4 regions of the Micromonospora sp. NPDC050417 genome follow, and region 3 is predicted to be linked to each of the others. Evidence: riboswitches for the same ligand, from Rfam matches in the RefSeq annotation. Region 3 holds a riboswitch; each other region holds the start of a gene.

Region 1 (6,113 bases), on a different contig from region 3:
GTGTTGCAGGTACTCGCGCATGTCGGGCAGGGACATCCCGGAGACACCCTGTTCGAGCAGGTCCTCGGCGAACTGCACCTCGCACTCGACCGCCTCGGCGAGCATCTCCCGTACCTGCCGGGCCATCTCGTCGTCGAACAGGTCCGGCTCCTCCTGACGTACGGTGTCGACCACGTCGAACGCGAACGCCATGTGCATCGACTCGTCGCGGAACACCCAGTTGGTGCCGGACGCGAGCCCGTGCAGCAGCCCCCGGGAGCGGAGGAAGTAGACGTAGGCGAAGGCGCCGTAGAAGAACAACCCTTCGATGCAGGCGGCGAAGCAGATCAGGTTGAGCAGGAACGCGCGCCGCTCCTCGCGGGTCCTCAGCTCACGCAGCTCGAAGACGGAGTCGATCCAGCGGAAGCAGAACTCGGCCTTGCGGCGGATCGACGGGATGTTCTCGATCGCGTCGAAGGCGGCGAACCGCTCGCCCTCGTCCGGCACGTACGTGTCGAGCAGGTTCAGGTAGAACTGGACGTGCACGGCCTCCTCGAAGAGCTGCCGGGACAGGTAGAGCCGACCTTCGGGGGAGTTGACGTGCTGGTAGAGGTTGAGCACCAGATTGTTGGCGACGATGGTGTCGCCGGTGGCGAAGAAGGCGACCAGCCGGCTGACCAGGTGCCGTTCGGCCGGCGATAGCCGATCCAGGTCCGCCAGGTCGGAGTGCAGGTCGACCTCCTCGACCGTCCAGGTGTTCTTGATGGCGTCCCGGAAGCGGTCGAAGAAGTGTGGGTATCTCATCGGGCGCAGGGTCAGGTTCATGCCCGGGTCGAGCAACATCGCTGTCCTTGTCGTGCTGGTCATCGTGGTGCCTCACTGTGCGTCAGGATCGTGGACGGAAGCGGGTGGGGCTACTGGCAGGCCTCGCAGGACTCCGGGTTCTCCAGCGAGCAGGCGAGCGTCTCGGCGTCGACGGCCAGCACCGGCCTGTTGATCGCCACGGTGGCCTGCTGGATCCGGGTCGCCGGGCGGGAACGCAGGTAGTAGGTGGTCTTCAGCCCCGACTTCCACGCGTACAGATACATCGAGCTGAGCTTCCCGATGCTGGGGGCACTCATGAACAGGTTCAGTGACTGACTCTGGTCGATGAAGGGCGAGCGGGCGGCGGCGAGATCGATCAGCGCCCGCTGGGGCAGCTCCCAGGCCGTACGGAACAGCTCCCGTACCTCCGCCGGCAGTGCCGGGAGACCCTGGACCGAGCCCTCCGCGCGCTTGATCTCGGTACGGATCTCCTCGGTCCAGAGACCACGCGACTTGAGTTCCCGAACCAGGGCGGTGTTGATCTGGAGGAACTCGCCGGAGAGCGTCTCCCGCTTGAACAGGTTGGAGACCTGCGGCTCGATGCACTCGTAACACCCGGCGATCGAGGCGATCGTCGCCGTCGGGGCGATCGCCACCAGCAGTGAGTTACGCAGCCCGTGGGCGGCGATCCGCTCCCGCACCGTGGCCCAGCGCTCCGACTGCGACGGGGTGACCCCCCAGAGGTCAGGCTGGAGGTGGCCCCGCGCGGCCCGGGTCTGCGCGTACGCCGGATGCGGGCCGAACCGTACGGCCAATTCCGCCGAGGTCTCCAGGGCGGTCAGGTAGATCTCCTCCGAGATCCGGGTGGAGAGTTCCCGCGCCCGGTCGGAGTCGAACGGCATCCGGAGCGCGAAGAACACGTCCTGCAGGCCCATCAGGCCGAGCCCGACCGGCCGCCAGCGCGGGTTGCTCGCCGCCGCCTCGGCGCTCGGGTAGTAGTTGATGTCGATGACCCGGTCGAGGAAGAGCACCGCGGTACGCACCGTCTCGCGCAACCGCTCCCAGTCGAGGTCGTCGCCGGCCACGTGCGCCGCCAGGTTCACCGAGCCGAGGTTGCAGACCGCTGTCTCGCCGTCGCCCGAGACCTCGACGATCTCGGTGCAGAGATTGGAGAGGTGCACCACGTTGCCCGGTTCGGCGGTCTGGTTGCAGAGCCGGTTCGACGGGTCCTTGAACGTCATCCACCCGTTGCCGGTCTGCGCCAGGGTGCGCATCATCCGCCCGTACAGGTCACGGGCCTTGACCTGACGCACGAACCGGCCCGCCGCCTCCGCCGCCCGGTAGGCGGCGTCGAACTCGTCGCCCCACAGGTCCGGCAGCTCCGGCACCTCGGCCGGGTCGAACAGCGACCACACCTCGTCGGCTTCGACCCGACGCATGAACTCGTCCGGTATCCAGTTGGCCAGGTTCAGGTTGTGCGTACGCCGGGCGTCCTCACCGGTGTTGTCGCGAAGTTCGAGAAACTCCTCGACGTCCGGGTGCCACGGCTCCAGGTAGACGCAGGCCGCGCCCTTGCGTCGGCCACCCTGGTTGACCGCCGCCACGCTCGCGTCGAGGGTCCGCAACCACGGCACGATCCCGTTGGAGAGGCCGTTCGTGCCCCGGATCAGCGCGCCCCGGGAACGTACCCGGGACCAGGCGATGCCGATGCCGCCGGCGAACTTCGACAGCTTCGCGACCTGGGCGTACCGGTCGTAGATCGAGTCGAGTTCGTCGCGGGGCGAGTCGACCAGGAAGCAGGAGGACATCTGGGTGTGCGCGGTGCCGGAGTTGAAGAGGGTGGGGGAGCTGGGCAGGTAGGCCAGCGACGACATCAGCCGGTAGAAACCGATCGCCTCGGCCGGGGTCTCGGAGAGTCCGCAGGCGACCCGCAACAGCCAGTACTGCGGGGTCTCCACGGTCAGCCGGGTCACCGGGTGGCGCAGCAGGTAGCGGTCATAGACCGTACGCAGTCCGAAGTACTCGAACCGCAGGTCGGCCGTGGGATCGATCGCGTCGTCGAGTTTCCGGGCGTTGACCGACACGAACCGCGCCGTCTCGTCGCCGATCAGCCCCTGCTCGTGACCGAGCCGGATCGCCTGGCTGAACGAGGCGATGCCCTGGTCGCGTACCTCCTTGTCGACGTACCCGGCGAGCAGCCGGGCGGCGAGTCGGGAGTACTGCGGCTCCTCACCGGTCATCTCGGCGGCGGTCTGGATCGACAGCCGGTCCAGTTCGGCCGTGGTCGCCCCGTCGTAGAGGCCGCTGATCGTCTTCGTGGCCACCCGCAGCGGGTCGATCTCGGTCAGATCGTCCGCCCACCGCGCCACCGCCCGGACGATCTTCTGTACGTCGACCGGCTCGGTCGCACCGTTGCGCTTACGGACGTGCATCTGCGTACGGCGTTGACCCGGTGCGAGTGGGTTTCCCTCGCCCGTCACCATCTCCGTGACCGTCACCTGTCACTCCTCGTGCTCGTCGTCGACGAGGTCCGAGCGCGCAGGCAGGCGGAGACGCGCAGCCCAGGGGGTCGCGTCGCAGCCGTCGACCGTCCCGCGCGGTCTCGGACCGCCGCGCTCGGTTCGCCGGGCGCGGCGCTACTGGCAGGTCTTCGGACTCGCGGGCGCGGCCACGGAAACCCGTGTCCTCCTACTGGCCGTCGCTTCCCAGGAGGTGACCGGCGGGTGCCGGTGCTCCCAGTGCTCTGTGACGGCGGTCGTTCCCACTCACCGCTGCGGGGCAGTCCCGGATTCACACCGGGTTCCCTGTTGCCTCAGCCGGCTGGATGTCCGGCTGAACCAGTTGCGTCACGAACTATATATGGGGCGGTAGGGATAAACGAACACCAGATGTCGTGTCGCGTTCGTGTCCTGGTGGGATCGCCCCCGGCCCACCGGATACCGACCGCACGGCCGAGGTGCACCGCACGGCGAGAGGCCCATCGCTGACAGCTCGGCACAAGGTGACTCTCCGGCCACTTCAGGTGAGAAGACCGACGCATAACCATGGAGGCGTGTCGGGTTGGGCGCCGGGCGTACGTTTCGGTCGAGCACGACCACGAAGCAGTGGGCGTGCCCGCCTGCCCCGAGGGATGCCTAAGGTGGGCCGGATGAGAGACGAGACGAAGTTCGCGTTGATCGGGTTCGGCTGGCGGGCGCAGGCGTTCTGGCGGTTGTCCGCCGCGTTGCCCGACGTGACCTGCGTCGGGGCTGTGGTTCCCACACCCCGGACACTGCCGGTGCCGTACTTCGGTTCGCTCGCCGACTGCCTGGCGACCGCCCGCCCGGACTTCCTGGTGACCGCCCTGCCCCGAGCGGTGAACGCGGACGTGGTCACGGCGGCGGTGGCGAGTGGCGTGCCAGTGCTGACCGAGACCCCGCCCGCGTCCGATGTCGCCGGACTGCGTCGGCTCTGGGACGAGGTCGGCGAATCCGGCCTGGTCCAGGTCGCCGAACAGTATCTGCTGATGCCCGCACACGCCGCCCGCGCGGCGGCGGTCCGCTCCGGGATCATCGGTACGCCGACCCAGGTCCAGGTCTCCTCGACGCACCAGTACCACGCCGTCTCCCTCATCCGTGGCCTGCTCGGCGTCAGTCACGACCCGGCCACCATCCGGGCGAGTCGGACCACCGCACCGCTGCTCGACCCGCAGACCCGCCAGGGCTGGACCGACGACCCGACACCGAAGCCCGCCACCACCACCATCGCCACCCTGGACTTCGGCGACGGCCGCTCCGGGCTCTACGACTTCACCGACAACCAGTCACGCAACCAACTACGGTTCCGGCGACTCCTCGTCCGGGGCACCCACGGGGAGCTACGCGACGACGAGATCGTCCACCTGGCCGCACCCCGGGCGATCGTGCGCACACCCCTGGTACGGCGGCAGACCGGTCACGACCTGGACCTTGACGGCTTCGACACCGAGACCATCACCCTTGGTTCCGAAGTCCTCTACCGCAATCCCTATCCGGGCCTGCGCTGGAACGACGACGAGATCGCCACCGCGACCCTGCTCCAGGCCATGGCCGCATGGGTACGCGGTGAAGGCCCGCCGCCGTACCCACTGGCCGACGGGGCACAGGACCACCTGATCGGCCTGGCGGTCGAAGAGGCCGCCGACACCGACCGTACGGTCACCACGACCACCGAGGCGTGGGCGCTCGGCTGAGCTGTCGCACCAACCGAAGAGCGGTCAGGCGAACCGGTAGCCGGTCAGGTACTCCGGCACCGCGATCCTGGTCCCGGGGGCGCCGGATCGACTCAGCGTACGGCGGTGGCCATCCGACGTACCGCTTCGGTGATGATCTCGGGGGAGGTGGCGAGGTTGAACCGGACGTGGCCGGTGCCACCGGTGCCGAAGTCGGGTCCGGGCACGAACGCCACCCGGCCACGTGCCAGGAACACCTCCGCCGGGTCGGCGGGCAGATCCAGGGCGCGACAGTCCAGCCAGGCCAGGTAGGTGCCGTCCGGCGGTCGGTACCGGACCAGTGGAAGCTCCTCGGCGAGCAGTTCGCCGAGGAGCTTCCGGTTGTCGTCGAGGCCCGCCAGCAGGTTGTCCAGCCAGGAGCCGCCGAGTCGTAGCGCCGCGCTGTGGGCGATGACGCCGAGGTGGCTGGGGCCGTCGCCGACCTCCGGTGGCATCCGTGCCAGGTCGACCGCCGCTTCCGGTCCGGCTACCGCCACCGCAGCCTTGAGTCCGGCCAGATTCCATGCCTTCGACGCCGAGAGCAGCGCGAAGGCGTTCGCCGCGGCGGGCAGCGACAGGTACGGAACGAAGGTCGCGCCCGCGTACACCAGCGGCGCGTGGATCTCGTCCGCCACGACCCGTACGCCGTGTCGCTCGGCCAACTCGGCGACCGTGGTCAACTCCTCACGGGTGTGCACCGTCCCGGTCGGGTTGTGTGGGTTGCAGAGCAGGTAGGCGGCGCGCCGCCCGCCGACCACGGCTTCGGCGAACGCCCGGTCCAGGGCATCCGGGTCGAGCCGGTGCCGCACGTTCAGCGGGGCCTCGACGATCCGCCGGTCGAGGCTGCGCAGGAACTGGTAGAAGGGCGGGTAGACCGGGGGGTTGACCACCACGGCGTCGCCGGGACCGGTGACCAGTTTGAGCACTTCGACGATACCCATCATCACGTCCGGTACGACCGTGGTGTGCGCGATCTCGGGCGTCCAGCCCCACCGTTCGGTGGCGAACTCGGCGACTGCCTCCGCGTAACCCGTACCGTGCGGATATCCGGTGTCGCCGAGCGCTATCGCCTCGGTGAGTGCCCGGACGACCGGCTCGGCCA
Region 2 (7,942 bases), on a different contig from region 3:
TCGTGCGCGGCTTTCAACGTGGTCGCGTCACGGTTGCCGAACGGCGGGCGGAACAGGACCGGCCGTCTGCCGAACAGTTGCTCCAGCTTGTCCGCCGCCCCGCAGATCTCGTGTTTCTGGAAGGCGTACGACCTGCCCTTCAGTGACGTATGGGTGATGGTGTGGTTTTCCACCACCCCGCCCGCCGACTCGATCTGCTTGAAGTAGGGCGTGTGTTCGGCCGCTGCCGGCGAGTTCAGGAACATCGTGACCGGGATGTGCGCCTCCCGGATGAAATCGATGACCGCTGGTGGACGGGCCATCCCGCCGTCATCGATGGTGATGAAGGCAACCTTCTGGTCGGTCGGCACCCGGAACCAGAACGGGGCCGAACCGTCCTTGGGCAGTTGCACCCGCTGCGGTGGCGGCGCCTCGGGGAAGTCCGGCACCTGGGCGAGATACCAGGCCAAGCTCTTCGGCGCGGGTGTGCCCGCCCCCGACAGCGAAGCCGACGGTGTTGCTGACGGCGTTGCCGGTGCGCCGACCGAGGGCGGGGCGGACGGGCTCGGTCGGCCTGCGGTGGTCGGAGCCGCGTCGAACGTGGGGTGGGCGCCGGCACCAGAGGCGCTCAACGTCAGCAGGGCCAAAAGCGGGAGTACGGAAAGGATGCGACGGGTGGGGGTGGATGTCACGCCGGGACTGTAGCCACCAAACGTGAGGAACCTGTCAGCCCGTGAGGTTGGACGAGGGAGTGCATGATCCATGCGCCGCTGGCTGTTCTGCGGACCGCCGCCAGAACAGCCAGCGGCGCAATGATCATGGCTAGGTGTTCTTGAGGAGGTGTCGTGGTCTTCGAAGAGCGAGCGCATAGCCCGCTCCAGTCCTGGTCAGGAGGGGCGGTGACCAGACGCCCAGCGGTCCTGGTGGATCACCGACGACACCGGGCGTCGCTGGCGCCAGCCGTGCCGCTCCAGGTCCGGCGTCTGCTCCAGATGGGTGACCGGGCCGAGGCAGAGCCACGCCACCGGACGGATGGTGGCCGGGATGCCGAGCAGGTCGCGCAAAAACGGCTCCCGGTAGAACGAGACCCAGCCGACCCCGACCTGCTCGGCGGTCGCAGCCAGCCAGAGGTTCTGGATCGCCAGACAGACCGAGTAGAGGCCGGCGTCGGCGATCGCGTGGCGGCCCAGCACCGCCGGCCCACCCCGTTCCGGGTCGTACGTCACCACGACCGACAACGTCGACTCGCGTACGCCATCGATTTTGATTCGGGCGAACCGTTCCGCCGCCGCACCGTCGAGAGTGGCCGCGAAGGTGTCCCGTTCCCGCTCCACGTGCCGGTGGAACTCCTCCCGCAGCTCCCGATCGCGGACCAGGATGAAATCCCACGGCTGGGAGAGACCGACGCTCGGCGCGGCGTGCGCCGCCGTCAGGATTCGGTCCAGCGTCTCGTCGGGGATCGGCGCGCCGGTGAACTGGGCACGTACGTCCCGGCGACGGTGGATGGTTTCGTAAAGTCCGGTGTTCAAGGCAGGCTCCCGCTGCGCTCGCGCCCCTGACGGGGCCGGTGACGCGAGGCCGGTCTTCGGACTCCCGGATCTACGCTGGTCACCCGCCTTCCCAGCCCCTCAGGGGCCAGTGGCTGCGTCTGGTACGCGTGGGTGGCAGCTCCCCGGTCACCGCGGCGGGCCCGTGCCGGATTCACACCGGCTTCCCGATTCTCCCCGCTCGCGCGGGGCACCTCGCAACGTTTGTGCCACCGCGCACAATAGCGGCACCGGACGGGTGGACGGCCTCGGGACGGGGAGCCCGTCACCAGCGTCACGTTCTCCTCGCCGTCCACCAAACTTCGCCCCGATCGTCGGCCACTCGCCTTACCGTGGAGGCTCGGGAGGTGCGATGGCGACGGTGGCGGTGACCCGGGTGGTGGACGCGTCAGCGGACGAGTTGTGGCGGGTCTTCACCGACCTGCCCGGCCGGGGCGGCTGGCTCTCCACGGTCACCGGGATCGACGTGCTCACCCCAGGCCCACTCCGGGTGGGCAGCACCTGGCGGGAGGGGCACCGGCTGCCGGACGGGACCGAACTGGCCGAGGAGTTCCAGGTCGAGGAAGCGGTCCCGCCCCACCGGCTCACCGTCACCTCCGCCGGCATCGGCGTCGAGTACCGGACCGCGTACACCTTCACCCCGATCGAAGGACGGCGGCGTCGACGTACCGGCCGGACGGCGGTCAGCGTGGTGCAGGAAGGGACGGTCACCACCCCGCACGGGCGGCTGCTGGCGCTGGTCTTCGGTGGGCTGGCCGCCCGTACCGTCGAGGGCGTGTTGCGTCGCGACCTCGCCGACCTGGCCGCGGCGGTCACCGCCGATGGCCGGGAGCGCCGGGGCGGCCCGGCCGCTGCCGCCTGACCTGCCGGATTTCGGTCCGCGCAGGCTCGGTAGGGTCGCGGGCGGAGGTGCTCGATGCGATCTCGCAGCGGTGGGCTGTTACGGCGCAGGCCGGCCGCCGCCGTGATCGCGGCGGCGCTGGTCGTCGCGGCGGTCGCCGTGATCGTGTACCGCGTCCTCTCGCCCGCCGAGGTGCTCACCCCCGCTCGCACCGGCTACCCTGCCCCGGTCAGCGCGGCAACCGGGGTCGTCGGCACGCTCGCCTCGGCCCCGCTGATCGTGGACGGCCGGCTGCGGATCTATGCCACCGACCGCCAGGTCCGGGCCGACCAGCCGGTCGACGCCCGGACCCGACGAACCCCGTACTGGTCGTACCGGCGTTGGCCGGCGGAGCTGATCGGCATCGTGGCCAGTGGCACCACCGTGGTCAGCCGCTGGTCGGACGGGGACCTGGTCGCGCAGGATGCCCGTACCGGCCGGATCAGGTGGCGGGCCGACGGCCCTCCGCCGGGACACGGGTACGACGGGCGCCGCACCGGGGCCAGCGTCAACTACACCCCCGCCGGCCTGATCCTGGCGACCGGACGCAGCGGTCGGACGGTGCTGGTGGTGATCGGCGGTTCCGGGCTGCGTGGTCTGGACCTGGCCGACGGCGAGCAGTTGTGGCGGGTCGACATCGACGGCGCCTGTCGGGCCGGTGCACTCACCACCACCGCCGGCCAACTCGCCACGGTCGACGCCTGCGCGGCTCCGCAGACGGTGGAGTTCCACGACGTGGAGACCGGTGACCTGGTCCGGCGGTGGCGACCTGAGGATGCCGGCTCGGAGTTGGGGTTGGTGCCGCTCGGCTGCGGCAACGGCGAGTCGAACTGCCCGGGAATGCGTACCACCAGCGCCGGGACCAGCCGGGGTTGGCTGGTGGACGGGGACGAGCCGGTGCCGGTTCCGGTGCTGGACCCGACGGATGTGGTGCTCGACGGCGACGTGGCGCTGACCCCGAGCGGGCGGGAGCTGGTGGCCCGTTCCGTACGCGACGGCACCGAGTTGTGGCGGCGTACCGGCCCCGAGATGGCCCGGATCGTGGCCGTGCAGCCGGGGCGGTTGCACCTGCTCACCGACGCGCACGAGTTGATCACGCTCAACTCGATGACCGGTGCGCAACGGTCGAGCTTCCCCCTCGTCGCCGGTGACGAGGTCGTGCCGTGGCGGACCGGATTCGTGTACGCGGCCGACGGTTTCGTGGCGGTGGAACGGCTGGCGGCGGCGGCCCCGCCGGACGCGGCCGACCCACAGTTCTACGCGGCTCCGCAGCCGGTCATCCTCGCCGCCACCTGAGCCCCCTTACCGCTGGCGGGCGGGGGTCGGGAGGTGATTGACCAGAAACCACCGGGTCGATCAGTAGCGCCCGCAATCCGCACTTATCAGGGCATAAGTAGAAGTATCTTCACGTAGCGACTGACTCCACCGTTCGACGTTCAGCGAAAGTGGGGAAGATTCATGCATCGCGTACGTGCCTGGGCGATCCTCGTGCCAGCCTGGTCGATGACGCTGGCGCTGATCTGCCTCGTAGCCCCGCCCGCACCGGTCGGCGCCGACCCCGGTGACTCCGAGAACGCCGTCGGAATCCAGTTGATGGAGACGCCGCTCGACCGCAAGGACGACCCACGGGCCCGGACCGCCATTGTCGACCACCTGCCGGCCGGCGGTGAGATCCAGCGAAAGCTCAAGGTCAGCAATCGGACGGACCGCCGGCAACGGGTCCAGCTCTACGCCGGAGCCGCGACCGTCGAAGGCGAGCGGTTCCGGTCCGGCGACGGACGGGCCGTCAACGAGCTTGCCTCATGGATCTCTCTCGACACGGACGAGATCGACATGGCCGTCGGCAGGACCGTCGAGGTGATCGCCACCGTGAAGGTGCCGGGCAACGCCTCGGCCGGTGAGCGGTACGCGGTCATCTGGGCATCGGCCACCTCCGCCCCGGAGCCGGGCAGCCTGGTGACCGAGGTGCACCGGGCCGGTGTCCGGCTCTACCTTGGCGTCGGCACCGGTGGCGAACCACCGTCCTCCTTCGACATCGACGAATTCGTCCCCGGACGGGCTCCCGGCGGTCAGCCCTCCCTCACCGTGCGGGTACGCAACACCGGTGGCCGCGCACTCGACATGACCGGCAAGGTGTCGTTCGTCGGCGGGCCGGGCACAGCGGCCGGCCCGTTCGACGTGGTAGACGGCACCACACTCGCCCCCGGCGAATCAGGGTCGGTGCAGGTCGCACTCCCGCCCGACCTGCCGGGCGGGACGCGTCAGGCGGAGGTGGCACTCGCCAGCGGCCTGGTACGGCGTACCGCCGCGGCCGAGGTGGCCTTCCCAGCGCCGGACGTGCCCAGGTCCCCGGGTTCCCTGATCCGCAACCCGACCGTGTGGTTCAGCGGCTCGCTCGCCGTCGGCGTGGTGGTCCTCCTGTCCGGCCTGGCGCTGGTGTTCCGGTCACGCCGTCGTCGTCAACTCGCCACCGACCGGGAGAGCTGACCGGCGCCACCCGGGTTCCGGGTCACTCATCCCGACACGGCGGTACGGCGCCGGGACCGACGGATCAGGAGCAGCAGGCCGGTGAGGACGACCAGCCCCACCACGAGTGACCCGGCGACCAGCGCCCAGAGCGGGCCGAGTCGACTCAGTGGGGAGCCGGGTTCGCCGACCCGTCCCGGGTCCGGGAAGGTGATTCGCGCGGTGGCGCTCTCTTTCACCTGCCCGCTCGCCAGGGCGACGTCGATCTGCCAGGGGCCGTTCGGCAGTTCGCGGGGGAGTTGTGCGAGGACCGTCCCGGACTCACCCGGGGTGATCGTCGTCCCGTCCACCACGTCGAAGGGTCCGGCGCGCAGGTCGGCGGGGCCGTCGGAGAGGCTCACCGAACCGGTCAGGTCCAGGGCGCGCTCGCCGGTGTTGCGGACCGCGATGCGCACGGAGGGGACGCCCAGGGTGTCCCGGGCCGGGGACAGCTCACCGATGGTGAAGCTGGACGGGGGTTCGCCACCGGGCCCGACACTGAGATAGGTCCGTACGCCCACCCGGTGGATTTTGTTGACGTTCGCCGTCGGATCCGGCGCGGACGAGACCGAGGCCCAGATCACGGCGTACCGTTCGCCTGCCGACGCCTGGGGCGGCACCGTGATCGTCGCGCGGAACCGGGCCTTGCCGCCGGGTTCCAGTTCCAGCGTCTCCCGGTCCAGCGAGATCCAGGAGGTCAGCTCGTTCGGGGTCCGTGCCGCACCGAACACGAACCGCTCCTCCTCGATCGTGGCGGCGGCCGGGTAGAGATCGACCCGTTGTGTCTTGGCGGTCTTGTTCGCCACCAGCAGTTGCCGCTTGATGACGGTGCCGGGCGGAAGGTGGTCGACGATGTACCGGAGGGCACGTGGGTCGCCGCGGCGGTCGGTCGGCGCTTCGAGTAGCTGAATGCCGATCATTTCCTGTCCGGGGTCCGGTTCGGCCGCGCTGGCCTGGGCGGAGAAGCCCAGGCCAGCGAGGCAGAGCAGCGCGAGTGCTACGCGTCGGGCCGACCGGCCCCGGCGGCTACGCCACCGAATGTGTCACCGTCCCGGTGTAGACGCCCGCCACGTTGGCCAGCGGTACGTTCACCTCCAGGGTCGGGTTCCAGGTGGCGGTGTTGTTGCCGGTGCCGCCGGTGTGCGTGAACGCGGTGAGCGGCGTGGTGTCGTCGAGTGGCGCCGCGGCTGCGGCGTTGACCTGCCCCGGCGTGAACGTGCCGTTACCGGTGGTCGCGGTCGCGGGACCGGACCAGTAGTCGACCTGTGAGGCCAGCACGGTTTCGGTCGGCGTCGCCGTTCCGGTGGTGAAGTCGGTCGAGGTCACCGTCGCTTCCCAGGACGCGTCCGGCTCGGCCCGGGAGTCATCGACGGTGACCGGACCGATCTGCCCGTCGATCACGGTGCCGGCTTCACCGGTACCGAGGTCGGCGGTGGCGGGTGCGGTGATGTCGAGGGTGCCGGCGAGGATCTCGAAGGTTACTTCCGTGTCGTCGGTCGGAGCCGCCGCCGCCGGCATGCCGGTGAGCGCTACCGCCGCTGCGGCGGCGGCAGCACCCACCACGAAGATTTTGGCAAAACGCACGAGTTATACCCCTATGGTCTCGAAGTAGCGGGCTGGTCGCAATGCCGGTTGGCTGGCATTACGGGGCTACTTCGAAAGCTAGGGCAGTATGCCCGTGTTGGTGGCAAAAGTAGCAAATAAGGGCTTTATGCCCGCCTAGTCGGTAAGAAGGGCGGTCTCCGCCACCGCGAGGAAGGCGTCGTTCTCGACCGGAGCGCCGATCGTGACCCGTACGCCCTCGCCGGGGAACGGCCGGACGATCACGCCATGGGACTCGCAGGAGCGGGCGAACTCGACCGACCGGTCGCCCAGCGGCAACCAGACGAAGTTCGCCTGGCTCTCCGGCACCTCCGGTAGCAGCTTGCGCAGCGCCACGGTGACCCGGTCACGTTCCGCCACCACCAGGGCACAGCGGCGACGTACCTCCTCGGCCTGTGCCAGCGCGGCGACCGCACCCGCCTGTGCCACCGTGCTGCTGGAGAAGGGGGTCACCACCTTACGCACCGCGGCGGCGACCTCCGGGTGGGCAACCAGGAAACCGATCCGCAGCCCGGCCAGCCCCCACGCCTTGGAGAGCGTCCGCAGAACCACCACGTTCGGCCGGTCACCGTAGGCGGTCAGCCCGTCCGGCACCCCGGGGTCGGTCACGAACTCCCGGTACGCCTCGTCCAGCACCACCAGCACGTCGTCCGGGACCGCGTCGATGAACCGGTCCAGCTCGGCCCGGCGCACGCTGGTGCCGGTCGGGTTGTTCGGATTGCAGACCAGCACCAACCGGGTCTGGTCGGTCACCGCCTCCGCCATCGCCGTCAGGTCGTGGCCATGCCCGGCGGTGTTCGGCACCCGTACGCTGGTCGCGCCGTTGGTCGCCGTGATGATCGGGTACGCCTCGAACGAGCGCCACGAGTAGACGATCTCGTCGCCGGGCAGGCTCGTGACCCGGGCCAGATGCTCGGCGAGCGCGACCGAGCCACAGCCGGTCGCGATCCGGTCGGCGGAGATGCCGTACTGCTCGGAGAGGGCCGCACGCAGGGCAGTCGCCGCCGGGTCCGGGTAGCGATGCGCCAGCGCGGCGGCCTCCGCGACCGCCTCCACCACACCCGGCAACGGGCCGAACGGCACCTCGTTGCTGGCCAACTTGATCGCCTCGGCCATGCCAAGCTCACGGGCCAGGTCAGCGGGATTGCGCCCCGGTACGTAGCTCGGCAGCGAGGCCAGGTCGGGTCGGGTCAGCCGGTTGGGCTGGCTGCGGTCGCGGCCGGTCATTACGTGGGCCCTCCTGAGGTGTCCGATCGGTCGCCCGCGGTGGGCGGCACCGACGCTGTACTGGTCTTCCGGTCGAGGCGTACCACCACGGTCTGCGCGCGTTTGTCGTGCAACGCCTGCCGCAGCGGGCGGTCGAAGAGCGCGAACGCGCAGTCGACGAGTTGCAGCAGGAAACCGAGACCACAGCAGTACCAGAAGAAGG
Region 3 (7,942 bases):
GGTCACGGTCGGGAACCTCGACGGGCGGTTCGAACTGGCCTCCCCTCGACTGTGGGTGTGTTACGCGGCCGGGTACTTCGCCGAGGCGCTGCGGCGTATTCCGGCCGGGGAGGAGATCCGGTTGACGGACCTGCGCCGGGTCGCCGAGCGGGCGGCGGAGCAGACCGGGGACCCCAAGGTGGCTGAGCTGGCCATGTTGATCGGCCAGGTGGCGTAGGGGGCGGAGCCACGATCGACGCCGGTCCAGTGTGCTTGATCAAATCACTGGCCCAGGCACGCCGGACCTGTGACACTCACTTCCCGTGATCTTGATTGCGCAGTGCGCGGCGCCGGTCAATCACGAACGTCTGGTACAAATCACGGGAGGTGTCATGGCGAGCAGTCGTCCCGACGGGTCGATACACGCAAGCCTCGGGTCAAGGATCGTCGTAGGGATCATGGTTGCCCTGTCGATGGTGCTCGGTACGCCCGCGCTGGCGGCAGCGGATCAGGGAATACAGGTGTCGGTGACGATCGATTCGTTACCTGACGGTCCGGGTAAGCCGGCGACCTTCACCATCTCCTCCACGGAGCCGAAGGTCACAATCTTCCGCTACGGCTGGACCGCCGTGGCCAATGAGGTTGCCGCGACCGGAACCACCATCCGCTCGGCCACGGTCACACTGACCGTGCCCTCGTACGGCCTCAACACGCTCTATGTCACGGCGGTCGACGACAACTTCCACAAGGGCTACGGCTCGGTGGATTTCTCCATCCTGACGCCGCGGGAGGCGACGGCTCGATGGGGGCTGGAGTCCATGCCCGGCACGACCCGGGAACAGGCGCTGGCCGACCAGTGGCCTGGGCTCGGCGGCGCGACGCCGCTCACCGGCACGAACATCGGTTGGGCGAACGGCGCTCGCCTGATCGGCGCGGAGACGGTCGACTTCGACGGGCACTCGTCCTACCTGTCGGCGTCGCCGGCGGTTGTCGACACCGCCGGAACCTTCGCGATCGCCGCCTGGGTCCGGCTGACCGACACGTCCGTGGACCGGACCCTGGCCAGCATGGACGGCAGCGGTCTTGACCCACTCGTTTTCGGCTACCAGCGGGACACCAACCGGTGGTCGGTGCGGATGCCGTCCAAGGCGGCCTCGCCCCAGGTCGAGTGGGCCGAAGCCCGGTCGACCTCGGTGCCGAAGCCGGGCCTCTGGACCCACCTGGCGGCGGTGCACAACGCCGCTGACCAGACCCTGAAGCTCTACGTCAACGGCAGCCTGGAGGGGACCGCCAACGGGGTCACCACCTTCGACGACCCGGCGGGAGAGTTCCGGCTCGGCCGATCGGACTCGTCGTGGTGGCAGGGCAACCTCAGGCTCGTGCAGGTCTACGATCGGGCCCTCACCACCGCCGACTTCTTCGGCCGGCCCGCGACCGACCCCGAATCCGGCGGCGTGGAGCGGACAGGGTTTTTCGAACCGAGCCAGGTCGGGTTGTGGGGCTTTTCGGGCGCCAGCTCCTGCTACGAGGAGTCGACCGACCCCTTGGTCTGCAACGCGCCCGACTACAGCCCATTCGGGCGTCAGCTCGGGTTGGCCCAGGGCAGTTTCGTCGGTTTCGGACACGTCGGCGACGGACTGCTGCTGGACGGAACGCACTGGACCGACGATCCGTTCGACCCGTACTACGGCATGGCGACCAAGGAGTACGGCCGGTCGCAGACGAACATCGGTGAGCCGGGCAGTCCGGTGTGGCAGGACAGCCCGGTACTGCGCACGGACCAGTCGTTCACCGTGTCCGTGTGGGCCAAGCTCGACTCCGCACAGGGAGAGCAGACGGTCGTCTCCCAGGACTCGACCGGCTCTAGCGCCTTCCAGTTGGGGTACCGCCCGGCTGATGGCGGTGAGTGGGTCTTCAAGATTCGCGCCGATCCCAGTGGCGAGAACGACGCGGAGACCACGTACGCGACGGTGGCGGCCCTGAATCCGACCGGGTGGCACCACCTGGTCGGGGTGCTCGACGCGACCCGGTCCGAGGCTCGGCTCTACGTGGACGGAGCGCTCGCCCAGACGGTGACGCTCGATCCGGCGTGGAAGCCGTGGCAAGCCTCGGGTCCGTTGCTGGTGGGCCGGGCGACCACATCGGCGGGCCCAGCGGAGTGGCTCTATGGCGCCGTCGACGACCTGGAGTTGTACCAGGGCGTTATGAGCGACGGCGGCATCGGGGCTCTGTACGATCGGCAGTCCTGGTAGGCCGTGCGGCCAGCGATTGCGTGAGTGTTCCACCCGAGGGGTCCGGCCGAGGTCGGGCCCCTCGGTGGTGGCCGAACCGCGCCCGCTCGGCGTGCCGGCCCCGGTCCTACCCCACCGGCCGTCGCCAACGTCGTCTCCTGGTCTGTCACCGCTCCAGGTTATTGGCTGGCATCCTCGGCGCACTCACCCTGGCGAAGCGCCGGATCGTCGCCGTGACGGGCGACGCGGTGGTGGTGATGGAGGCCGGCGGCGTCAACGGCACCACCCCGACGAAGGTGCTCGCCCGGCTGCCCCGCCACACCCGGCTCGGGCCGGTCAGGGGTGTCTGGGCCAAGACCAGGATCGGCGAGGAGAAGCTGTACGTGCACCTGCGGTTCCACAAGCAGGTGCGGGCCGCCGACGCCGCGCTGGCGTCCTGAACGGTCGCCGTTGACCGGCCGGGGTGGTGAACCGCGTACCCCGGCCGATCAGCGTTGCGGGAGTCAGGCCGGATAACGCCGAGGCGTGAAGACCACCGGGCCGGCACCGCCCCGGGAGACCACCTGCGTGGTGGAGGAGCCGACCAGGAGCAGCGTACGCATGTCGACCTCGGCCGGGTCCAGATCGGCGAGCCGGACCACCCGTACCCGCTCGCCGGAACCGCCGACGTCCCGGCCGAGCACCACCGGAGTCTCCGGGGACCGGTGTTCCAACAGCAGTTCCTTGGCCGCCGCCACCTGCCAGACCCGACTCTTCGAGCCCGGGTTGTAGATCGCGATCACCAGGTCGGCACTCGCCGCCGCGGCCAGCCGCTTGGTGATGACCTCCCACGGCTTGAGCCGGTCGGACAGCGACAGCACACAGTAGTCGTGCCCGAGTGGGGCACCGACCCGGCTCGCCACCGCCTGCGCGGCGGTCAGCCCCGGCAGCACCCGTACCGGAATGTCGGTCCACTTCGGCTCGGAGGCGACCTCCAGCACGGCGGCGGCCATCGCGAAGACGCCCGGGTCACCCGAGGAGACCACCGCGACCCGCCGCCCGCGCCGGGCCAGGTCGAGGGCGAACTCGGCTCGTTCCGCCTCCACCCGGTTGTCCGAGGCGTGCCGTCGCTGGCGCGGGTTGGCCGGCACCCGGTCCAGGTAGGGCCCGTACCCGACCAAGTCGTCGGCACTGTCGAGCGCGGCCCGTGCCTGCGGGGTCAGCCACTCCCGTCCGGCTGGTCCGAGCCCGACCACCACCACCTCGCCGAGCCCGGCCGGCTCGACCGGAGACGACTCGACAACGGTGACCGGTGCCGCCTCGCCCGCCAACTCGGCCCGGGTACGTTCGTGCACCCGGCTCGGCAGCAGGGCCAGGGAGAAGTACGGCACCGTCTCGGGGTCGACCTCGTCCAGTTTGGCCGAGCGCTGCTGGTCGGTGGTGGCACGTTCGACGTACCAGGCCTCGTCCAGCCGGCCCGCCTCGGCGAGTGCCGCGCGGACGTTGCCGAAGGTGCGGCCCAGTTTCATGATCGCGGCTGAGTCGGTCGCCGCCAGCCGTTGCGCCAGCACCTCGGCCGGCAGGGTGCCGGGCAGGATGGTCAGGGTCTCGTCCCGCTCGACCAGCGGACGCCCGAGTACGGCGGCGGCGGCGCTCACCGAGGTCACGCCCGGTACCACCTCGGTCGGGTAGCGGCCGGCAAGCCGCTTGTGCATGTGCATGTAGGAGCCGTAGAAGAACGGATCGCCCTCGCAGAGGACCACCACGTCCCGCCCGGCGTCCAGGTGCGCGGCGAGCCGGGCCGCGCAGTCGGCGTAGAACTCCTCGATCTCGGCGCGGTAGCCGCCCGGGTGTTCCGGCTTCTCCGTGGTGACCGGGTAGGTCAGGGCCTCCTCGATCTGCCCGTCCCGCAGGTACGGTTCGGCGATCATCCGGGCGACGCTGCGCCCGTGCCGCGCACTGTGGTAGGCGACCACGTCCGCCCGCTCGACCAGCCGGGCGGCCTTCACCGTCACCAGTTCCGGGTCGCCCGGCCCGAGTCCCACCCCGTAGAGCCGCCCCACCGGCGTGCCGCTGTCCACCCTGGTCACTCTTTCTCGTTGGCGATGGCGTTGATCGCCGCCGCGGTCATCGCGCTGCCACCGCGCCGGCCGTGCACGACCAGGTATTCCAGTCCGGCCGGATGTGCGGCGAGCGCCTGCTTGGACTCGGCCGCACCGATGAAACCCACCGGTATGCCGAGCACGGCAGCCGGTCGTCCGGCTCCCGCGTCGATCAGCTCCAGCAGGCGGAACAGGGCGGTCGGCGCGTTGCCGACCGCGACCACCGCGCCGTCGAGCCGGTCACCCCAGAGTTCGAGGGCGGCGGCGCTGCGGGTGGTGTCGAGTTCGGCCGCCAGGGCCGGTACCCGAGGGTCGCGCAGGGTGCAGATCACCTCGTTGTCGGCGGGCAGCCGGCTGCGGGTCACACCGGAGGCGACCATCTCGGCGTCGCAGAGGATCGGCGCACCCGCGCGGAGCGCCGCCCGCGCGGCGGAGACCACGTCGGGGGAGTAGCCGACATCCGTCGGCAGGTCGACCATGCCGCAGGCATGGATCATGCGTACGACCACCGTGGCGACATCGGCGGGCAGGCCCGACAGGTCCGCCTCGGCGCGGATCGTGGCGAACGACCGGCGGTAGATCTCCGCGCCGTCGCGGACGTAGTCGATCACGTACCCCTCCGTGCCGCCGCGATCGCGGCAGCGGTCTCGTCCAGCGTCGCCGACCGCGGGCGCGGTCGACCGTCCAGGCTGACCTGGTATCCGTCAACGGTCGCCAGCACCTCGACATGCCGGTCCGCCGGCCGGCCGCAGCGCCGTTCGCAACCCACCCAGTGCACCGGCAGGCCCGTCGGACCCGGTGCCGCCGCCCGATGCACCCGGTTCGCGTCGGCCCGTACGTCGGCGAGCGCCTTGGCGCAGCCAGGGCGCCCGGCGCAGCCGGTCACCCCGACCCAACCGGCGGAGGCGTCGGCCACCAGTCCCTCGGCCGTGAGCGCGGCCAGCCGGCGCTCAGCCTCGCCGGTGCCCAGATCGGGTACGACGACGGTGCGCCACGGAGTGATGTTGATCTCGTCAGCAGCGGCCCGTGCCGTCGCTTCGAGCACGTCGACCTGCGCCACGGTGAGCCGGCCGAGCGGCACCGTCAGAGCCAGCGCCTGCCGCCCGTCGATCTGGGCGATCCGGCCGACCGGCGAACGGGTCGGTGCGGGCGCGGGAGCGAGCCCGCCGGGTGATCCGACAAACGCCGGGTCGAGTGCCGTACGTAGCCGGTGCGCCACCCGCCGTACACCGTCGTCGAGTTCGGCCAGCCGCCAGGCGGTGCCGCCCTGCGCCGCGTACTCGGCGAGGAAGGCATGCGCTGCCCGCAGGGCGGTGCTCGCGCCGGCCGCCGGAGGCACCCGCACGCCCGTGTCGGTGCCGCCCAGCAGCACCGCGAGGGTGTCCGACGCCACGGCGAGCAGACCCACGTCCGCACCGAAGCCGGTCACGTCACCGCGGCCGTCGTCAACCGTGAACAGGAACCGGCCGGGGAGGTCGGCGAGCGCCGGGTCGGCACACAACCCCTGGTCAAGCTCGTCCACCAGGCCCCGGAGATCAAATTGTCCACCCTCGGCTCTGCCGCTGAGTGTGGAAGCGATCACGTTGCGTACGCGTTCATGAGTTTCTGACGGCAACAGGCCCGTGGCCCAGAGCCGGGCGGCCAGTTCCCGCTCCGCACCCGCCGGCAGGCCCCGAAGCTGCACGTTGCCGCGCGAGGTCAGCTCCAGCCCGCCATCGCCCAGTTCGGACGCGGCGGCGGCCAGCACGGCCAGTTGGTCGGCGTGCAACCGCCCACCGGGCACCCGGACCCGGGCCAGGTTGCCGTCGGCGGCGACATGTACGCGCAGCGCCCCCGGACAGGCGTCCGGTGCCGACCGCCCTCGTGGTGACCACACCCGGCGGATACTACGGCCTGGGCAGGGCCAGCCGACCGGCACGCCGGCCGCCGCACCAGCACCCCTGTCGGGCGCGGCTTGACGAACCGGGGTCCGACTCGTGAGAGTGGGAGCCGCTGAAACGCGGCGACAGGTGGAGGAAGCCGGTGTGATCCCGGCGCGGTCCCGCCACTGTTACCGGGGAGCGGACCCCGACATGGTCACGGCCCACACGGGCGGGAAGACCGGGGCGAGCGACGATCCGGGAGCCAGGAGACTCCAGGTCACCGCGCGGCAGGGAACGGACCCGAAGGGCCCGCGCCGGGCCGCAACCGACGAACCCGGGGCGCGGACCCCGAGGGAGGAACCACCATGCCACGCCACGCCCTGCGCGGTGCCCGATGATCCTGCTTCTTTCCACCTCGGACACCGACCTGCTCAGCGCCCGGGCCAGTGGCGCCGACTTCCGGCTGGCCAACCCGGCCCGTACCTCGGTCGAGGATCTGCCGGCCCTGCTCGACGGCGCCGACCTGGTGGTCGTACGCATCCTCGGCGGCTACCGGGCCTGGGAGGAAGGGCTCGACGCGCTGCTGGCCGGGACACTGCCGGTCGTACTCCTCGGCGGTGAGCAGGCACCCGACGCGGAGCTGATGCGCCGCTCGACCGTGCCCGCCGGGGTGGCCGCGGAGGCGCACACCTACCTCGCGCACGGCGGCCCGGCCAACCTCACCGAGCTGCACCGGTTCCTCTCCGACACGATCCTGCTCACCGGACTCGGCTTCGCCCCGCCGGTCGCGACGCCCGAGTGGGGGCGGCTGGAGCGCGAGTCGCGCCAGACCGACGGCCCGGTGATCGCGGTGCTCTACTACCGGGCCCACCACGTCGCCGGCAACACCGCCTTCGTCGAGACGCTCTGCGCCGCGATCGAGGACGCCGGCGGCCGGCCGCTGCCGGTCTACTGCGCCTCGCTGCGCAGCCCCGCGCCCGCCCTGCTGGAAACCCTCGGCGAGGCGGACGCGCTGGTCGTGACCGTGCTCGCCGCCGGCGGCACCCGCCCAGCCGAGGTCGGGGCCGGTGGCGACGACGAAGCCTGGGACGTGGGGGCGCTCGCCGCCCTCGACGTGCCGATCCTGCAGGGGCTCTGCCTGACCAGCAGCCGCGCCGTCTGGGCCGACAACGACGACGGCCTCTCCCCGCTCGACACCGCCACCCAGGTCGCCATCCCCGAGTTCGACGGCCGGATCATCACCGTGCCGTTCTCCTTCAAGGAGATCGACGCCGACGGGCTCACCGTCTACGTCGCGGACCCGGAGCGGTCCGCCCGGGTCGCGGGGATCGCGGTCCGGCACGGTGTGCTCCGGCACACCCCGCCGGAGCAGCGCCGGATCGTGCTGATGCTGTCGGCGTACCCGACCAAGCACGCCCGGATCGGCAACGCGGTCGGCCTCGACACCCCGGCCAGCGTGGTCCGGCTGCTCACCGCCATGCGCGCACAGGGGTACGACATCGGCCCCGCCGACGGCCCGGACGCCTTCCCCGGTGTCAGCGCCGGTGACGGTGACGCCCTGGTGCACGGGCTGATCGCCGCCGGTGGACAGGACCTCAACTGGCTCACCGAGGAACAACTCGAAGGCAACCCGATCAGGATCCCGGCCCGCCGCTACCGGGCCTGGTACGCCACCCTCCCGGCCGAGCTGCGCGAGGAGATGGAACGGCACTGGGGTCCGCCCCCGGGTGAACTCTTCGTCGACACCTCCCGCGACCCCGACGGCGAGATCGTGCTCGCCGCGCTCCGC
Region 4 (7,942 bases), on a different contig from region 3:
TGGTGGTCGGCAGGTCCGGCAACCCCAGCCGTTCCTGCTGGCGGGCGGCCCGGTTGGTGTAGTCGCCGCGCTGCCGGTCGGTGGCGTCGAGCGCGGCGAGTCGGGCCCGGACGTTGTCGTGCCGCCACACCGCCGGGGCGGGCGGCAGAGGTGCGGGCAGGTGCGTGGTGCCGTCGCGTAGCGCGCGTCCGAGCAGGACGACCTCGTCTACCTTCTGCCGGGCGAACGCGAGCCGCTCGTACAGTTGGGGGTCGAGGCGGGTCTCGGCGGACAGGTCGACCGGGACGTGCAGAAGCGAGCAGGACGTGGAGACGGCTACGTGGTCGGCGAGCCCGGTGACCGTCGCCCCGGTGGTGACGGCGGCGCGTAGGTCGGTACGCCAGATGTTGTGGCCGTCGACCAGGCCGGCGACGATGGTCTTGCCGCGCAGCGGGCCTGCGGTGGCGAGCCGCTTGAGGTTGCCCGGTCCGGCGGCCAGGTCCAGTCCGACCGCCTCGACCGGGGTGTTCAGCAGGGCAGGTAGGGCGTCGCCGAGCTCGCCGAAGTAGGTGGCCACGAAGATCTGCGGCCGATCGGCGATCTCACCGAGCCGGGTGTAGGCATGGTGCAGGGCGTCGATCTCGGCGGCGGTGCGGTCGGCGACGTAGGCGGGCTCATCCAGTTGCACCCACGCCACGCCCGCCTCCGCGAACGTGGTGAGGATTCCGGAGTACGTCTCGACCAGCTCGTCGAGGCGGGCGAACGGATCGTCGCCCTTGGCCAACAGCAGGAAGGTCGCCGGCCCAACCAACACCGGGCGGGTGTTGATGCCAAGGTCGCGGGCCTCGGCGTACTCCCGCAGTGCCTTCGCCGGGTTCGCGGCGAAGACGGTACCCGCGCTGATCTCCGGCACCAGGTAGTGGTAGTTCGTGTCGAACCACTTCGTCAGTTCGAGGGCCGGCTCGGCGTCGACACCCCGGGCCATAGCGAAGTAGGTGTCCAACTCGGACAAACCCAGGCGGGCAAACCGGTCGGGAATTGCTCCAACGGCGACCGCGGTGTCGAGCACCTGGTCGTAATAGGAGAAGGTGTTCGACGGGATCGAGTCGAGGCGGGCGTCACGCAGCGTCCGCCAGACCTCAGCCCGCAACGTGGCAGCGATGTTCTCCAGGCTGTCGGCGTCGATGGTGCCGGCCCAGTACGCCTCAACGGCCTTCTTCAGCTCGCGATTCGCGCCGACGCGCGGATAGCCGAGCACGGTGCTCTGACCAAATGCGGTGGTGCTCACAGGGGGTCCTTCCCTCGAAGTGCCCGGCGGGCACGGGAGAGGGGAAGACAGGGCACAGCGAGGTGCCGTCTCTCCGCCCTGGCCCTCCCGAGGGACCGCCGGCGGCGCACACCGGGCGGCGTGCGCAGCGCTGGCAGGTCTTCGGACTCGTGGGCATGACACAAGGTCGCCTACTGGCCGTCGCTTCCCAGACCTTCCGGTCCAGTGCTTGTTGACGGCGGTCGTTCCCACTCACCGCTGCGGGGCAGTCCCGGTTTTCCACCGGGTTCCCTCTTACGACGCCCGACCTGTGAGGGTCGGGCGAACCAGCACCGCCCACCATCGTACGGGTCCCACAACGGTTTACGAGCGAGGCTGTCCGAGACGCGGGACGGGTACCGCCAGCTGGTTGACGTGTCCTCCGATGTCCGCCGCTGGAACGCGGTCGGCACTCGCCGTTCGTCGGCGCTCGGCGACGTGGGCGCCCAGCCCGTGAACCCTTTTCGTGTGGCCTGCGGATAACAGGTGATGGTTCCCCGGTCCGCGAAAGGTCGTGCATGAATCGTTTGAGACGAGTCAGGACCGCCGACGTCGGCGTGCTGACGGACGCGGCGGTGATCGAGCGGTCCGTCCGGGATCCCGGAAGCTTCGCGACGATCTTCGACAGGCGTGAGCCGTACATCCATCGCTACCTGGCGAGGCGGCGCGGTGCCGAAATCGCGGACGACCTGGTCGCCGAGACGTTTCTGGCGGCGTTCCGCCGTCGGGAGCGGTTCGACACCGCCCATCCGGACGCCCGGCCGTGGCTGTACGGGATCGCCACCAACACGGTCAGTCAGCATCGGCGCGAGGAGGCGCGCGAGTACCGGCTGCGGCAGGCGTACGTGCCGGCGACCACCGAGGCGTCGCACGCCGACCGGGTCACCAGCGCGGTCACCGCGCCGAACGAACCCTTGCCAGAAACAGTGGGGAGATGGTGATGCGAAGAAGAACGGCACTGTCGGCGCTACTGGTCGTCGTCACGGCGGCGTCCGGGGTGGTCGTGCCGGAGGCGGCGGCCAGCCCTGTGACGGCTCAGCGGCTCGCCGCCGAAAGCGCGACCGTGACGTTGCTGACCGGCGACACGGTGACGGTCAGCGGTACCCGCGTGGTGAACGTACGGGCGGCGAAGGGCCGGGAACACCTGATGTTCCACTCGTACACCGACGAACGGGGTGACACACACATCGTGCCCGAGGACGCGCAGGCCCTCCTGCGAGCGGGCAGGCTGGACCCGCGGCTGTTCAACGTCACCGAGTTGGTCGACTCCGGATTCGACGACGCCACGGCCCCCCGGCTGCCGCTGATCGTCGACCACGCCGGCCCGACACCGCGCAGCGCGGCCGCCCGGGTGAACCGGGTGCTGCCGGCCGTGGGCGTGACGGCCGTCTCCGTGGAGCGTTCCGCCGTGTACTGGCCGACGGCTCGGAGCGCCGAGCGGGTCTGGCTCGACGGGCGAGTCCGGGCCTCGCTGGAGCACTCGGTGCCGCAGATCGGCGCCCCGGTGGCGTGGAGCGCCGGGCACACCGGGGCGGGTACCACGGTCGCGGTGCTGGACACCGGGATCGACGCCGGGCACCCGGACCTGGCCGACGCGGTGGTGGGCGCGAGTGACTTCACCGGCGGCGCCGACCCCGACGACCGGCACGGGCACGGTACCCACGTCGCGTCCATCGTCGCCGGCCGGGACGCCCGGTACCGGGGGGTCGCGCCGGACACTCGGATCCTCAACGCGAAGGTGCTCGGCGACGACGGCACCGGAAGCGAGTCCTCGGTCATCGCGGGCATGGAGTGGGCCACGTCGCAGGGCGCCGATGTGGTGAACATGAGCCTGGGCGGCAGCCCCAGCGACGGCACGGATCCGCTGTCACAGGCGGTCAACGAACTCACCGCCAGGACGGGCACGCTGTTCGTGGTCGCCACGGGCAACGACCCGGCCAGCATCGAGTCGCCGGGCGCGGCTGACGCCGCCCTGACCGTGGGCGCGGTCAACCGCGATGACGAGCTGGCGGAGTTCTCCGGACGCGGCCCGCGGATCCTGGACGGCGGGATCAAACCGGACATCACCGCGCCCGGCGTCGACATCACCGCAGCGCGGGCCAGGAACAGCGGGCAGGGTGAGCCGGGGCAGAGCCACCTGCCGCTGTCCGGCACCTCGATGGCCACCCCGCACGTCGCCGGCGCGGCCGCGATCCTCGCCGGAGCACACCCGGACTGGAAAGCGGACCAGCTCAAGGCCGCACTCATGGGCAGCGCCGCCCCGAACGACGGGCTGACGATCTTCGAGCAGGGTGCCGGCCGGGTCGACCTCGCCGCGGCCGTCAGGACGACGGTGGTCGCCTTCCCGACGAACCTCAACCTGGGCACCGTGCGGTGGCCGCACCACGACAACCAGCCGATCAGCAGAACCGTTACCTACACCAACCTCGGCACCAGCCCGGTCACGCTCGACCTCGCGGCCGATGTCCGGAGCGAGGACCGGTCCCCGGCACCGGAGGGGATGTTCACCTTCGCCCCCGCGACGCTGACCGTGCCGGCCGGTGGCCAGGCGACCACCACCGTCACCGCCGACACCACCTTCGACGGACCCACCGGCGCCTTCACCGGCGTGGTCAACGCGACCCCGTCGAACGGTGGCGGCGCGGTCCGTACGCCGGTCGCGGTGAGCCGGGAGATCGAGAGCTACGACGTCACCGTGAAGGCGATCGGTCACGACGGGACGCCGGCCGACGAGTACCGCTACCGGTTCGTGCCGATCGACCACATCGGCATCTACAAGGGCTTCGCCACCGGCCCGATCACCCTCCGCCTGCCGCGCGGGGAATACACCTACACCGGCTTCATCTCGGACCCGGACACCGGGCGCCTGGCGGACTTCGCCGAGCCGACGTTCGTGGTCACCCGGGACACCGAGGTGGTCTACGACGCCCGTGAAACCGTGCCGGTCGACATCACGATCGACGACCGGACCGCGCGGCACGTCCAGACCCAGCTCGACTACACCCGCGAACTCGGGAACGGACGCGGCCCTGTCGGCGCGACGACCTGGGTACCGGCCGGGCGACTCCCCGACCTGACCGTCAAACCGTCGACCACCCGCCACGACGACTTCACCTTCACCGTCGAGACGCTGATGGCGAAGTGGAACGGCCAGACGTTCGACAACAGCCCCTACCTCTACCAGCTCAAGCGCACCAGGGACGGGATCCCCCGCACGCCGGGGTGGAACGACCGGCGACAGAACCTCGCCCAGGTCCGCGCCGAGCACGCCATGAGCACACCCGGCTCGACCGGGCTCCGCGAGTTCGCCGTCGCCATCCCCCTGCCCGGCGCCCTGACCGAGTACTACACCCCGGACGTGCCGTGGGACCTGCGTGCCTTCAGCGAGGTCGTCGACGGCGAGATCCGTACCCAGTTCACGCAGTACGCGCCGATGGTCTTCCGCCGGAACAAGACCACCACCGTACGCTGGAACGTGGGCGTGTTCGGACCCGCCATGGCCGACGCCCGGTACGGGGGCGCCGCGTCGTTCCGTGGCCTGGACCAGTTGTACCTCCAACAGTCGCTCCTCTCCGACCAGGGCCGAGGCCGCTGGGGTGACACTTTCGTGCTTGGGAAGACCCAACTGCTGCGCGACGGTGAGGTGATCGGCGAGTCCGACGAGGCGACCCGTGGCGTGTTCGATGTCGGACCGGAACGGGCGGTGTACACGCTCCGAACCACCGCCGACCGGTCCGGCTACGCCCGACTGTCCACCCGGGTCGACGTGGAGTGGACCTTCGCCTCGCAGCGCAACGACGATCCCCTGCACGCCGTCCACCTGCCGCTGCTCGCGGTGCGGTACGCGCCGGATCTCGACGACCACAACGCCGCACCCGCCGGCGAGCCGTTCACGATCCCGGTCTCGGTGCAGCGCAATGGCAGCGACAGCCCGGGCAGGGTCTCCACCCCGGTTGTCGAGGTCTCCTACGACGACGGCAGGAGTTGGAAACCGACCAGGGTCGGGGGCGACCGCAGCCGGTGGGCGGTCACCGTCGACCACCCGGTCGGCGCGGAGTTCGTCTCGCTGCGTTCCGTGGTCACCGACCCCGACGGCAACGCTCAACGCCAGACCATCATCCGGGCCTACGCGCTGAAATGACGGACGTCGGCCGACCGCACTCCATCCCGGTGGGGTGCGGTCGGCCGAGGTGGCCTAGGCCGCCCGGGTCAGCCTCGGCGGTGCCGGAGGTGGGGGGTTCGCCCGGGTCAGCGGCAGGCTGACCGCGGCGATGGCGGTGAGGACGACCGCGGCGATCAGGGTTACCAAGATCGGTGGCACCATGGCTGCCGCGGGTGCCAGGACGACCAACAGGACCAGGCCGACCACCTTGGTCCGGGCGACCCGTCCGAAGACCAGATAGTCGAGTAGGCCCCGTCCGATCAGGAAGAGGGCCGGACCGCCAAGAATGACTGCCACCCAGGCGGGTGGGGTGTCGCCGGTCGGGCGCCCGATGACGAGTTGGCTGGTGGCCGCTGTGCCTACGATCCCCGCCACCATGATCAGATGGGCGACTGCGGTGAGTTGGCTGAGCCGGGCCGGAGTGACGGCGCGGATGAGCGCGACGGTCATCAGCTCTCCGGCGCGGTAGATGTAGATCCGCCACATCAGCACAGTAATCATGAACACCGTGGCTAGCGCGAGCGCTGACCGTACGGTGTATCGATGTTCGCTGTACGAGGTTCCGGCGATGAAGATTGACGCGCCGAGCGCGATGATCACGAACTGGCGGTAGCGTTCGGAGATCCGCTCGCCGACCAGCCGCGGCTCTGGGACGCGGCGAGATCGGGGGAGTGGCCAGCCGAGCGAGACGCCGAGGTACTCGACCGATATCCCGACCGCCCACAGCACTGCGCGGGTCGTCCCGGCGGCCAGCCCACCAAGGATCCACGGCACTGCGGCGAGTGCTTCCCAGACGACGATCCGGCCGCCTCTGGCCTTGGGCGGGGATGCTGGCAGGACCAGTTGGAAGTAGAGGCCGGACGCGAGATGTAGCGTCACGTAGGTCACCGCGAACAGCAGTCCCCGAGAGTCGTACGCGTCGGGAACCGTGGCCGCCAGGAGCACGCTGCCCGCCATGATCCCCACGACCTGCGGCTGGGTCCGCGGACTGCCCAGATCGAACGAGTCACCCGCCCACACCGTCAGCGCCCAGAGCAGCGTAAAGGTCAGGAGCAGGATCAGCGTCTGGCCGGCGCCCGCCCAACTCGGATCTACGGCCAGTTTTTCTGCAAGCGTGATCAGCGCAAGGACGTAGACCAGGTCGAAGAAGAGTTCCAGGAACGCCGGCCGCTCCGGATCCTTGCTCTCGGCGGCGGCCTGCTCGGCGCTGCTGTCCGTCATCGACCGGTCACCCCATCCCGCCACGCTCCTTGCGTTCAGCCCTCGAACTGCCTCCCGGTTTGTAAGTCTATAGGTGATATGGGCCCCGGGGTTGGCGTCGTGGCCCGTGGCCAGCGCTCCAGGCGGCGGCCCGGTCGCCGGCCGAAAGGGGGGTGTGAAACGCCAGTGAGGACGAGGCGATGACGAATCTCCCGCTGCCCCGGATTCTGCGCCGGCGCGGCGATCCCGAGTATCCGACCTTCCTCGAACTCTTCTTCGACCTGGTTTACATCTTCATGCTCTCCCGGCTCGCCGAGCGGCTGGGCAACGATCTCAGCCTCCGTAACGCCCTGCAGACCGCCGTGCTGCTGCTCGCCGCGTGGTGGATCTGGGTGCTGACCGCGTGGGTGACGGACCTCTTCAGTCCGCGACTGCCGGTGATCCAGGCCCTGGTGTTGCTGCTCATGTTGGGCACGTTGGTGATGGCGATCGCGGTGCCGAAGGCTTTCGGGTCGCACGGGTGGATTTTCGTGGCCGCGTACTACGCCATGGCTGTGGCCCGCGGCGCCATGCTCATTCCCCGGACCCGGGTGAACCGGGACATCCAGGCCCGCCATGTGCGGGTCGCCTTCTGGTTCGGGGTCAGCGCCACGCCCTGGATAGCCGGGCTGTTCACCGAAGGTACGGCCCGGCTGGTGCTCTGGTCGATCGCGGTGGCGATCGATATTGGGGCTGCCTGGATTGGCTGGCCCACTCCGCGGTTCGGCGCGACCCAACCGGCAAGCCAGATCTTCACCGGTGCTCATCTGGCCGAGCGGCACCGGGAGATCTTTATTATCGGGCTCGGTGAGCTGGTTCTCTCCGCTGGCCTGGGACTTGCCGGACATCGGTTCACGGCTGATCGGGTGGCCGCGTGCGCGCTCGCGTTCACCAGCGTGGTCCTGCTGTTCCAGCTGTATTTCCACCGGGTCCGGCAACTGCTGGGGCCGCAGATGCTCGCGGTCGTGGAACGGGTCCGGTCCAGCACCTACACCTCCTACGCGCATCTGGTGATGGTCGGCGGCGTCGTGTTGATGTCGGCGAGCGTCTCGCTGGTCATCGAGCGGCCGTTCGGCGAGACGACACCTGGCTGGACCGCCGCGCTTCTTGGCGGCCCCGCGCTGTTCCTGATCGGCGCCGTGCTCTTCGACCTCGTCGCGACTCGCCGGCCGCTCTGGTCTCGGCTTGCCGCGCTGGGCGCCCTGGCAGCCGTTGGCCCGGCTGCGTCGCTGCTGCCGCCGATCGCGATCATGCTG

The links. Region 3 has a riboswitch for cobalamin ahead of cobN (cobaltochelatase subunit CobN). Riboswitches for the same ligand answer to the same signal wherever they lie in the genome.
Region 1: another riboswitch for cobalamin. It lies ahead of ACIBF5_RS32455 (ribonucleoside-diphosphate reductase subunit alpha); the one in region 3 lies ahead of cobN (cobaltochelatase subunit CobN).
Region 2: another riboswitch for cobalamin. It lies ahead of bluB (5,6-dimethylbenzimidazole synthase); the one in region 3 lies ahead of cobN (cobaltochelatase subunit CobN).
Region 4: another riboswitch for cobalamin. It lies ahead of metE (5-methyltetrahydropteroyltriglutamate--homocysteine S-methyltransferase); the one in region 3 lies ahead of cobN (cobaltochelatase subunit CobN).

What each region holds. Positions count from the first base shown of each region.
Region 1 covers NZ_JBITIH010000054.1:314-6,426, forward strand. The annotation lists gene ACIBF5_RS32450 (ribonucleotide-diphosphate reductase subunit beta) at 1-846, opposite strand, end outside; gene ACIBF5_RS32455 (ribonucleoside-diphosphate reductase subunit alpha) at 894-3,266, opposite strand; cobalamin riboswitch at 3,407-3,640, opposite strand; gene ACIBF5_RS32460 (Gfo/Idh/MocA family protein) at 3,932-4,993, shown strand; gene ACIBF5_RS32465 (MalY/PatB family protein) at 5,086-6,113, opposite strand, start outside.
Region 2 covers NZ_JBITIH010000002.1:543,035-550,976, forward strand. The annotation lists gene ACIBF5_RS05090 (polysaccharide deacetylase family protein) at 1-671, opposite strand, end outside; gene bluB (5,6-dimethylbenzimidazole synthase) at 867-1,508, opposite strand; cobalamin riboswitch at 1,538-1,739, opposite strand; gene ACIBF5_RS05100 (SRPBCC domain-containing protein) at 1,879-2,388, shown strand; gene ACIBF5_RS05105 (PQQ-binding-like beta-propeller repeat protein) at 2,443-3,702, shown strand; gene ACIBF5_RS05110 (hypothetical protein) at 3,865-4,893, shown strand; gene ACIBF5_RS05115 (hypothetical protein) at 4,920-5,831, opposite strand; gene ACIBF5_RS05120 (hypothetical protein) at 5,938-6,495, opposite strand; gene hisC (histidinol-phosphate transaminase) at 6,631-7,740, opposite strand; gene ACIBF5_RS05130 (RDD family protein) at 7,740-7,942, opposite strand, start outside.
Region 3 covers NZ_JBITIH010000017.1:84,913-92,854, forward strand. The annotation lists gene ACIBF5_RS22085 (von Willebrand factor type A domain-containing protein) at 1-217, shown strand, start outside; gene ACIBF5_RS22090 (LamG domain-containing protein) at 438-2,231, shown strand; gene ACIBF5_RS22095 (hypothetical protein) at 2,393-2,650, shown strand; gene ACIBF5_RS22100 (precorrin-2 C(20)-methyltransferase) at 2,714-4,279, opposite strand; gene ACIBF5_RS22105 (precorrin-8X methylmutase) at 4,276-4,902, opposite strand; gene cobG (precorrin-3B synthase) at 4,899-6,167, opposite strand; cobalamin riboswitch at 6,304-6,426, shown strand; gene cobN (cobaltochelatase subunit CobN) at 6,548-7,942, shown strand, end outside.
Region 4 covers NZ_JBITIH010000001.1:53,455-61,396, reverse strand. The annotation lists gene metE (5-methyltetrahydropteroyltriglutamate--homocysteine S-methyltransferase) at 1-1,267, opposite strand, end outside; cobalamin riboswitch at 1,382-1,592, opposite strand; gene ACIBF5_RS00185 (RNA polymerase sigma factor) at 1,804-2,226, shown strand; gene ACIBF5_RS00180 (S8 family peptidase) at 2,226-5,426, shown strand; gene ACIBF5_RS00175 (low temperature requirement protein A) at 5,481-6,668, opposite strand; gene ACIBF5_RS00170 (low temperature requirement protein A) at 6,848-7,942, shown strand, end outside.